Regions from separate parts of the Methylobacterium sp. J-001 genome, predicted to be linked through region 1. Evidence: riboswitches for the same ligand, from Rfam matches in the RefSeq annotation. Region 1 holds a riboswitch; the other holds the start of a gene.
The links. A riboswitch is a leader RNA that binds a small molecule or an ion and turns the genes downstream of it on or off. The one in region 1 is predicted to bind fluoride.
Positions count from the first base shown of each region.

Region 2: it holds a riboswitch for fluoride, as region 1 does, so the genes downstream of both, crcB (fluoride efflux transporter CrcB) here and MKK65_RS12450 (voltage-gated chloride channel family protein) in region 1, are expected to answer to the same signal.

Region 1 covers NZ_JAKSYN010000112.1:56,445-60,653, reverse strand. Annotated here, with positions in the region: gene MKK65_RS12455 (DUF190 domain-containing protein) at 1-298, opposite strand, end outside; gene MKK65_RS12450 (voltage-gated chloride channel family protein) at 295-1,698, opposite strand; fluoride riboswitch at 1,722-1,794, opposite strand; gene MKK65_RS12445 (TMEM165/GDT1 family protein) at 1,987-2,592, shown strand; fluoride riboswitch at 2,643-2,714, shown strand; gene xoxF5 (lanthanide-dependent methanol dehydrogenase XoxF5) at 3,397-4,209, shown strand, end outside.
Region 2 covers NZ_JAKSYN010000137.1:62-4,270, forward strand. Annotated here, with positions in the region: gene MKK65_RS17160 (hypothetical protein) at 1-1,238, shown strand, start outside; gene MKK65_RS17165 (hypothetical protein) at 1,398-1,907, shown strand; fluoride riboswitch at 1,956-2,028, shown strand; gene crcB (fluoride efflux transporter CrcB) at 2,093-2,470, shown strand; gene MKK65_RS17175 (pyruvate, water dikinase regulatory protein) at 2,592-3,422, opposite strand; gene MKK65_RS17180 (uroporphyrinogen decarboxylase) at 3,877-4,209, shown strand, end outside.

The DNA of each region.
Region 1 (4,209 bases):
TGCAGAAGCCTTCGAGCTGCTCGCGGGTGCCGATCAGTTCGACGCACATGGTCAGCTCGGGGTTGAGCGACTCGGCGCCGTCGTCCTGGATCGGCCCATGGTTGCTGTAGCCGTGGTGGGACTGGTGGGCGACGGCGTTCATGAGGCCCTCCGCCTTGGCCTGGGCGACGAGCTCCCGATAGAGCGGCTTCGAGCCAGAGAACCACCGGCCCTTGCCGGCGCCGCCGCGCTCGCCCGGCTTCATGTAGATACGGATCATGCCGGTGTCGGCGGCGACGACGCGATGCGATGGGGTCATGACGTCTCCTCGGTGATGGGGCGCTCGGCCAACGGTGCGACGGTCGGCACCCGGCCCGTACGGGCCTGGCGCAGGGTCATGCCGTCCGGGATGTTGGCCGCCGCCGACTTCGGGACCGCGATGCGCTGCGACAGGTAGATGCCGTTGTGACCCGAGCAGAGGTAAGCCAGGAAGCACGCGACGGCGAGATAGACCCCGTGCGTCGCGCCGAAGAGCTCGATGCCCATCAGCGTGCAGGCGAGCGGCGTGTTGGCTGCGCCGGCGAAGACCGCGACGAACCCCAGCGCCGCGAACAGGTCCACCGGCGCGCCGAGCAGCCCGGCCAGGGCGTTGCCGAGCGCCGCGCCGATGAAGAACAGCGGCGTGACCTCGCCGCCCTTGAACCCGGCGCTGAGGGTCACGACCGTGAACAGGATCTTCAGGGCCCAGCTCCAGGGATGGATGTCCGGCCCGAAGAAGGTGTTGATGGTCATCCCGCCGGCGTCGGCGGCCGAGACGCCGAGCCCGAGGTAGTCCCGCGTACCAAAAGCGTAGACGAGGCCGATGACCGCGAGGCCGCCGATCACCGGGCGGAGCGGCCCGTACGGGACCAGGCGCTTCAGCCAACCACCGAGGAGGTGGTTGGCTTCCGCGAACAGCAACCCGACAAGGCCGAAAGCGACGCCGGCGAGCGCGACCTTGGCAAGGAGCAGCGGATCGACGGTCAGGGCCTTCGCGCCGCCGGCGAGGAAGTCCACGTGGTAGAAGCCGTGGTGGATGCCCCATGCCTGGCAGGTCCAGTCGCCGACCACCGCGGCGAGGAGGCAGGGCACCAGCGCGGCGTACTCGACGCGACCGACCGCGAGCACCTCCAGCGCGAACACCGCGCCGGCGATGGGCGTGCCGAAGACTGCGCCGAAGCCGGCGGCGATACCCGCCATCAGGAGGACCCGGACCCCGGCCGCATCGACCCCGAAGAGCTTGCCGAAGGCGCTGGCAAGGCTGCCTCCCATCTGGACGGCGGTACCCTCGCGCCCGGCCGACCCGCCGAACAGGTGCGTGACGATGGTGCCGAGGAAGATAAGCGGCGCCATCCGGAGCGGCACGCCGCCGTCCGGCTCGTGGATCTCCTCGACGATGAGGTTGTTGCCGCCTTCAACGCTCTTGCCGAACAGGTGGTAGAGCAAGCCGACGGCACAGCCCCCGAGCGGAAGCAGGAACAGGAACCAGGGATGGTCGAAGCGCGCCTGGGTGGCCGCGTCGAGGCTCCACAGGAAGGCCGCGCAGAGGGTGCCGACCGCCGCGGCCATCGGCACGAGGATGGCCGACCATCGCGCCACCGAAACGGCATGGGCGTGCCGCGTGCGGACGAACGCCGCGAGGTTCAGGCTGTCGAAGAGATTTTGGAAGGTCGCGCGCATGAGTCCCCCTTGTTGCGGCGCCGCAAAAGGTAGGAGTCATTAGCCCAGGGGGCGGTTTGGCCGAAAGGCCCGGCAGATTCCATTGCCGTGGACGGGAGATGCCTTCGCCTCGCCCGTTCGTCAAGATCCAACTCCCGCGCGCCCGGGCCCCATCCCGAGTGGGGATGGGGCCCGGGTCGTTCGAAAGCATCACGAAAGACGGTGGCTGGTCCAGGGCCCGGGGCATGTCTATGCCCTCCGCGGCCGAGGCCGGCGCGTTCGACGCCGGCCCGGGGCGGAGCGCATCCCATGACCCTTTCCTGGCTCGGAGCCGTCATCACCTTCCAGGTGACCTTCACCGAACTCTTCATCGCCGCGACGGTGATGATGGCCGGGGCGTACCGGTTCGGATGGCGCAGCGTCCTGGCGGGCTCCATCCTCGGCGGGCTGGCGGTGTCGATCCTCGCGGTCGTCCTGCGCAAGGCGGCCTACCTCCTGGCCCTGAACGTCCTGGATTGGATCTCGGCGGTCTTGCTGCTCGGGTTCGGCCTGTACCTGCTCTACGAGTTCATCGACGGGCTCTCGAAGCGCGATGCCGGCACGGCCCCCGGCTCGACGGACGCGAACTGGTCGCGGCCGATCAACGCCGCGGGCCTCGGCGTCGCCGCCTGGGCCCTGGTCGCCGAGGGGCTTGAGATCCTGGTGGTCTGGCTCGGCGTCTCGCTTCGGGAGGGCGCGGGAACGGCGACCCTCGGGGTCGGCATCGGGGTCGTGCTCGTGGCGACCTTGGCTTTCGCCCTCGGCGGCACCGGGATCTTCCGGAAGGTGCCGCCCTACGTCCTCGACGGGGTCGCGGCCCTCATGGTGACGGCCTACGGCGCCTATTTCCTCTCCCTTGCCGTGACCCGCGCGTGATCGGTCGACGAAGGGATTGACCCGGACGACGGATTAATCCACGTTGCCGGACGTGGGATGGGGATGAAGCTCCCCGATAACTGCCGGCCCCCTATGGGCCGGACGATAGCTTCTACCGAGCGCTTCGGCGCGGGTAGAGCTATGTGTTGACCCGCACCGTCACGCTCATGACCGCAACCGGATCGCCGCAAGGCGGCCCCTCATGAGCCGACCGATGACCCTGCCCGATCCAAGACCGTCCTGATGCCCGCCGTCGCCCACCAGGCGCGGTCCGGGCCTTTTCCCGTTCGCGCACGAAAAAAAAGGCGGAGCCATAAGGCTCCGCCGCGACCAGGACACATGCCTCCGAGCGGTCACAAGAATACATGTGCTTAGGTCTAGTCTGTCGCAGGAATAAGGATAGCCACTCGATAGTCTGAGTCAACGCAAAAAAGCGATGTCTCGGAATAATAAAGAGCGGCATCTTTATTTAAAAAACAGCACTATTTGCGCCCCTGATAAAGCCATGGCTTTTTCGGGCGACGTCGTATTGGTTAAATCAGCATCTGCATGATAATGACTGGATAATTCTGTCGCACTTAGAAAATGCTTATTGCGCTGATCTTATAATTCGATACTTCTACCGGCGCTCCACTTGGGCTCCCGGACGATGATCTTGGGGCTCGAGGGGAATGCAGCCCCGGTCCGGGGCCCGGCGCGGAAGCGCGCAGGGCCGACACGTCGCCGCCGACGGACCGGGATGCGGTGAGGAGACCCCTGGCGGACACAACGTCCGGGTTCGAACGCTCAAATGGAGGAACACCTATGAGGAAGATCGCCCTTGCGGCGTCCGTCGCCTACGCCGCGACGCTCCTGCCGGCCGCCATGCCGGCCATCGCGAACGAAAACCTGATGAAGCTGATGCAGGACCCCAACCAGTGGGCGTTCCCGGGCCTCGACTACACGAACCAGCGCTATTCGAAGCTCGACCAGATCAACAAGGACAACGTCAAGAACCTCCAGGTGGCCTGGACCTTCTCGACCGGCGTGCTGCGCGGCCATGAGGGCGCCCCGCTCGTCATCGGCAACATGATGTACGTCCACACCCCGTTCCCGAACATCGTCTACGCGCTCGACCTCGACCACGAGGCCAAGATCGTGTGGAAGTACGAGCCCAAGCAGGACCCGTCGGTGATCCCGGTGATGTGCTGCGACACGGTCAACCGCGGCCTGGCCTACGCCGACGGCGCCATCATCCTGCACCAGGCCGACACCACGGTCGTCTCGCTCGACGCCAAGTCCGGCAAGGTGAACTGGTCGGTCCAGAACGGCGATCCGAAGAAGGGCGAGACCAACACCGCCACCGTGCTGCCGGTGAAGGACAAGGTCATCGTCGGCATCTCGGGCGGCGAGTTCGGCGTACGCTGTCACGTGACCGCCTACGACCTCAAGTCCGGCAAGCGGGTCTGGCGCGCCTACTCCGTCGGCCCGGACGACGAGATGCTCGTCGACCCGGAGAAGACCACCTACCTCGGCAAGCCGGTGGGCAAGGATTCTTCGCTGAAGACCTGGGAAGGCGACCAGTGGAAGACCGGCGGCGGCTGCACCTGGGGCTGGTACTCGTACGACCCCAAGCTC
Region 2 (4,209 bases), on a different contig from region 1:
CTCTGGCCGTCATCCTCATCCTCGCCCCGCTCCCGGCCCGGGCCGAGATCGAGCCCGGCGACCTGACCCTCACGGTCACGGCAGAGTTCAACGGCAACAGCGCGCCCTTCGCCCGGGAGATGGTGCTGCTGAAGATCCGGGGGGTCTACAAGCAGCCGATCCTGCTGGAGGAGGTCGTCCAGCCCTCGCTCGCCAATTTCTCCTGGACCCAGCTCGGCCGGGACCACTGGAGCAAGACCAAGCTGCCGGACGGGCAGAGCGCCATCGCGTTCGAGCGCACCGTGGCGGTGTTCCCGCACCATGCGGGCGACTTCGTCATCGAGCCCTTCACCCACAAGCTCACGGTCAACGATGTCGGCGAGCGGCGGATGGTCGAGGTGCGCTCGAAGCCGATCCCGTTCCCGGTAGCGGCCTGGAAAGAGGCGACGGGCGGCCCGGACGTGAAGGAGCCCTGGTGGCTGCCCGCCCGGGACGTCGCGGTGACCGATTCCTGGAGCCCCGACCCCGAGACCGTGAAGCTCGGCGAGACCACCCGGCGGATCGTGACCCTGGAGGTCCAGGGCATGGTCGCCGAGGGCCTGCCGCCCCGGCCGGTGATGCGCACCCGCGGCATCCTCACCTTCGCCGGCCCGGTCACCCGCGAGACCCTGCTGACGCCCTCCGGCCCCGTGGCGCGGGCGACCTACCAGTGGGACGTGAAGCCCGGCGTGCCCGAGGTGATCCCCCTCGACGCCATCGCGATCCCGTGGTTCGACACCAACACCCGCACCATGCGGGAGGCCGAGATCCCGGCCCGCCAGATCGGCGGCGGCCTGCCCGACCGGGAGGGCGACCGGGCGCCCCCGCCCGTCCCGTCGCCGCTGGTGGCCGCCGCCGCGGCGCTCGCCGCCTTCGGCCTCGGCCTGGCCCTGATCGGTTACGGCACGGGCCGCCCGCGCCTACGCCTCTCCGCCGCCACCCGCCGGGCCCTGAACCGGGCCGCCCGCGCGGGCGATCCGGCCGGGTTCCGCGCCGCCCTGGAGGCCGCCCGCCGGGAGGCACCGGAGCTTGCCCGGACCTGGCAGGCGCGGCCCGATCTGGCCGCGCCGCTCGCGGCCCTCGACCGGGCGGTGTTCGGAAAAGCGGGCCCCCCCGCCCCGGACCTGCCGGCGCTCGCCCGCGCCCTGTCGCGGCCCGAAATCCTGCCGACCGCCTCCGGACCGGACCGGTTGGCGCCCCTCGACGGGCCGGCGGCCTGAAACCTTTGCACAGGACTTGGGCACGGACTATTCCTGGGCAACAGCCCAAGTTCTGATCAGGCATCAATATTTTGCACGGTCTTGCGTCACCTGATGTCGCTTCGTAGCCTTCGTTGCCTCAACACTGAAGACTTGCAACGAACATCAGGGAGGAGCGCCATGGCCCGCGCCAACGACGTCAAGGACCGGTTCCGCGCCCGGCTGCAGGATGCCGATGCCCGCAGCACCGATTTCCGCCGGAAGCTGCTGGCGGAGGGCACCCGCGCCCTCGAGCCGGTGGTCGATGTCCTGAGCCTGATGGCCGAGGTACTGAACGAGGCGGACAACGTCCACGGCAGCATCACCGGCCTCGAGGCCCAGATCGACCAGGACAACTTCATCAGCCTCTGCGCCAAGCTGCGCGGGACCGAGACCGAGCAGAAGATCAAGATCAAGTACGGTCCCGAGCTCGGCGGCAGCAACACCATCTCGGTCTCGGGCCTGAACCAGCGCTACAACGAGCGCCTGGTCCCGGGCGCGGCCGGGGCCGCCCTTGGCCGGAGCGTCGGCAGCGACATCCATCTGGACGAGAACCGCGGCACCGAGCTCGCCGAGGTGGTCCGCGAGGTGGTCGAGGATTTCTACGCCGCCCAGATCGAGCAGCGCAGCCACTTCGCCGCCGTGCAGTAGCGCAGGGGCGGATCCGGATTTCCCTCGGGCCCATCCTGCGCTAGATCTGGCCGGGATGGGGATGGAGCTCCCCGATAACCGCCCGGCATCGCCATGCCGGGCTGATGGCTCCTACCGAACGGGCGCTCCGGTCGTCCGCGGTGGGGCATGTGCCGACGCCGCCCGACCGAACAGGAAGGGCAGGCATGGTCAACACCCTCATCGTCATCCTCGGGGCCGGGCTCGGCGGCGGGGTCCGTCACGGCATCAACGTCGCGGTGGCCCGGTTGCTGCCGGGCTTCGGGTTTCCCCTCGCGACCCTGGTGATCAACGTGCTCGGCTCGTTCCTGATGGGCGTGCTGGCCGAGGGCTTCGCCCTGCGCGGCGCGGCCGGCCACCCGGCGCGGCTGTTCCTGACCACCGGGATCCTGGGCGGCTTCACCACCTTCTCGACCTTCTCGCTCGACGCGATCAGCCTGTACGAGCGCGGCGAGCCGGCCCTGGCCGCCCTCTACGTGGGCGTCTCCGTGGCGGGCGGCCTGCTCGGCCTCCTCGCCGGCATGGCCCTGATCCGCGCGCTCTGAAAAAAGATGGTTTCAAAAGGTCTCCGACCTTTTGCGGGTGCAGGGCAGAGCCCTGCAAGGCTCAGGGGCTCCGCCCCTGAACCCCGCCAAAGGGCTTGCCCTTTGGGATCCCGAACCTTCCTCAGTCCGCGATGAACTTCAGGCGGTGGTCGCGGTAGAGGTCGACGATCGCCGCGGCGGTCTCCTCGATCGAGCGGCGGGTCACGTCGATGGTGGGCCAGCGGTTCTTGGTGAACAGCCGGCGCGACATGGTGATCTCGTCGGCCACCGCCGAGCGGTCGACATACATCGAGGATTCGTCGGCGTTGAGGCTCGACAGCCGGTTCTGCCGGATCTGCACGATCCGCTCGGGCGAGGCGAACAGGCCGACCACCAGGGGTTTCCGGGCCCGCTCGATCGCCGGCGGCAGCGGCATGCCCGGCACCAGGGGCAGGTTCGTGGTCTTGAGCCCGCGATTGGCCAGGTAGATCGAGGTCGGCGTCTTCGAGGTCCGGCTGACCCCGAGCAGGATCACGTCGGCATCCTCCAGGTCCTCGGGCAGGTTGCCGTCATCATGCGCCAGCGTGAAGTTCATCGCGTCGATGCGCTTGAAATACTCCGCGTTCAGCATGTGCTGGGCGCCCGGCCGGGCCGTGGTCTCGGCGCCGAGATAGGCGCGCAGCAGGTCGTGGACCGGCCGCAGCACCGACAGGCAGGGCGAGCCGGTCTCCCGGGCGACCTCTTCGAGCCGCTCGCCGAGGTCGCCGCCCACCAGGGTGTACAGCACGAGGCCCGGGGCCGCCCGGATCTCCGAGATCACCCGGTCGAGCTGCGCCGCCGAGCGCACCAGCGGATAGACGTGCTCGATCGCCGAGACGCCCTCGTACTGCGCGGCCGCCGCCCGGCCGACATTGATCAGCGTCTCGCCGGTGGAGTCTGAGACAAGGTGGAGGTGGAAGTAGCTGCGGCCCATCCGGTCGCCTTCGTCTCGCCGGGCGCGTTATCCACAACCGGCCGCCAGGGGAGTCGATGAGTGTGGATAGGATGCGGCTTCGGGCAGGTCCAGGGCGCAGGGGCTGCGCTTTATCGACTCCGCCGTTCACAGGTCCGCCAGATGGGCACGCGGAATCCGGGCGCCTGGGAGAATCCGGGACGCAACAGGGGCGCGTACCGGACTCGGCGTTCGCAAGCCGCTGTTGGACTTGGCCGTTCTCGCAACATGGAGCGAATCCTTTAAAGCCTCGTTAACGGCGCGGCGGCGGGGACGGCCTGTGGACCCGCTTGCACCACCGTGTTGAGCCCCCCCAATAGAAAAAACAGAGTCCTAGAATCTCTCTTTTCTTTTCGAGAGGGGCCTGTGTGGGGATACGGCGCGCCTCGACTCGACAGGAGGCGCGCCGACGGGCATGCGGGATGACGAAGACGGGATGGGAGCGACGATGACGGGGACGGAGCGCATGTCCGAAGGCAAGTCCGAGCGGACGGTGCTGCGCGTCCTCGAGGGCGAGGCGATCGGACCGCCCCCCGCCTGGATGATGCGCCAGGCCGGCCGCTACCTGCCGGAATACCGGGCGAGCCGGGCCGAGGCCGGCTCCTTCCTCGACCTCTGCTACAGCCCGGACTTCGCCGTCGAGGTGACCCTCCAGCCGATCCGCCGCTTCGGCTTCGACGCGGCGATCCTGTTCTCGGACATCCTGGTGGTCCCCCATGCGCTGGGCCAGGACGTGCGGTTCGTCGAGGGCGAGGGCCCCCGCCTCGAT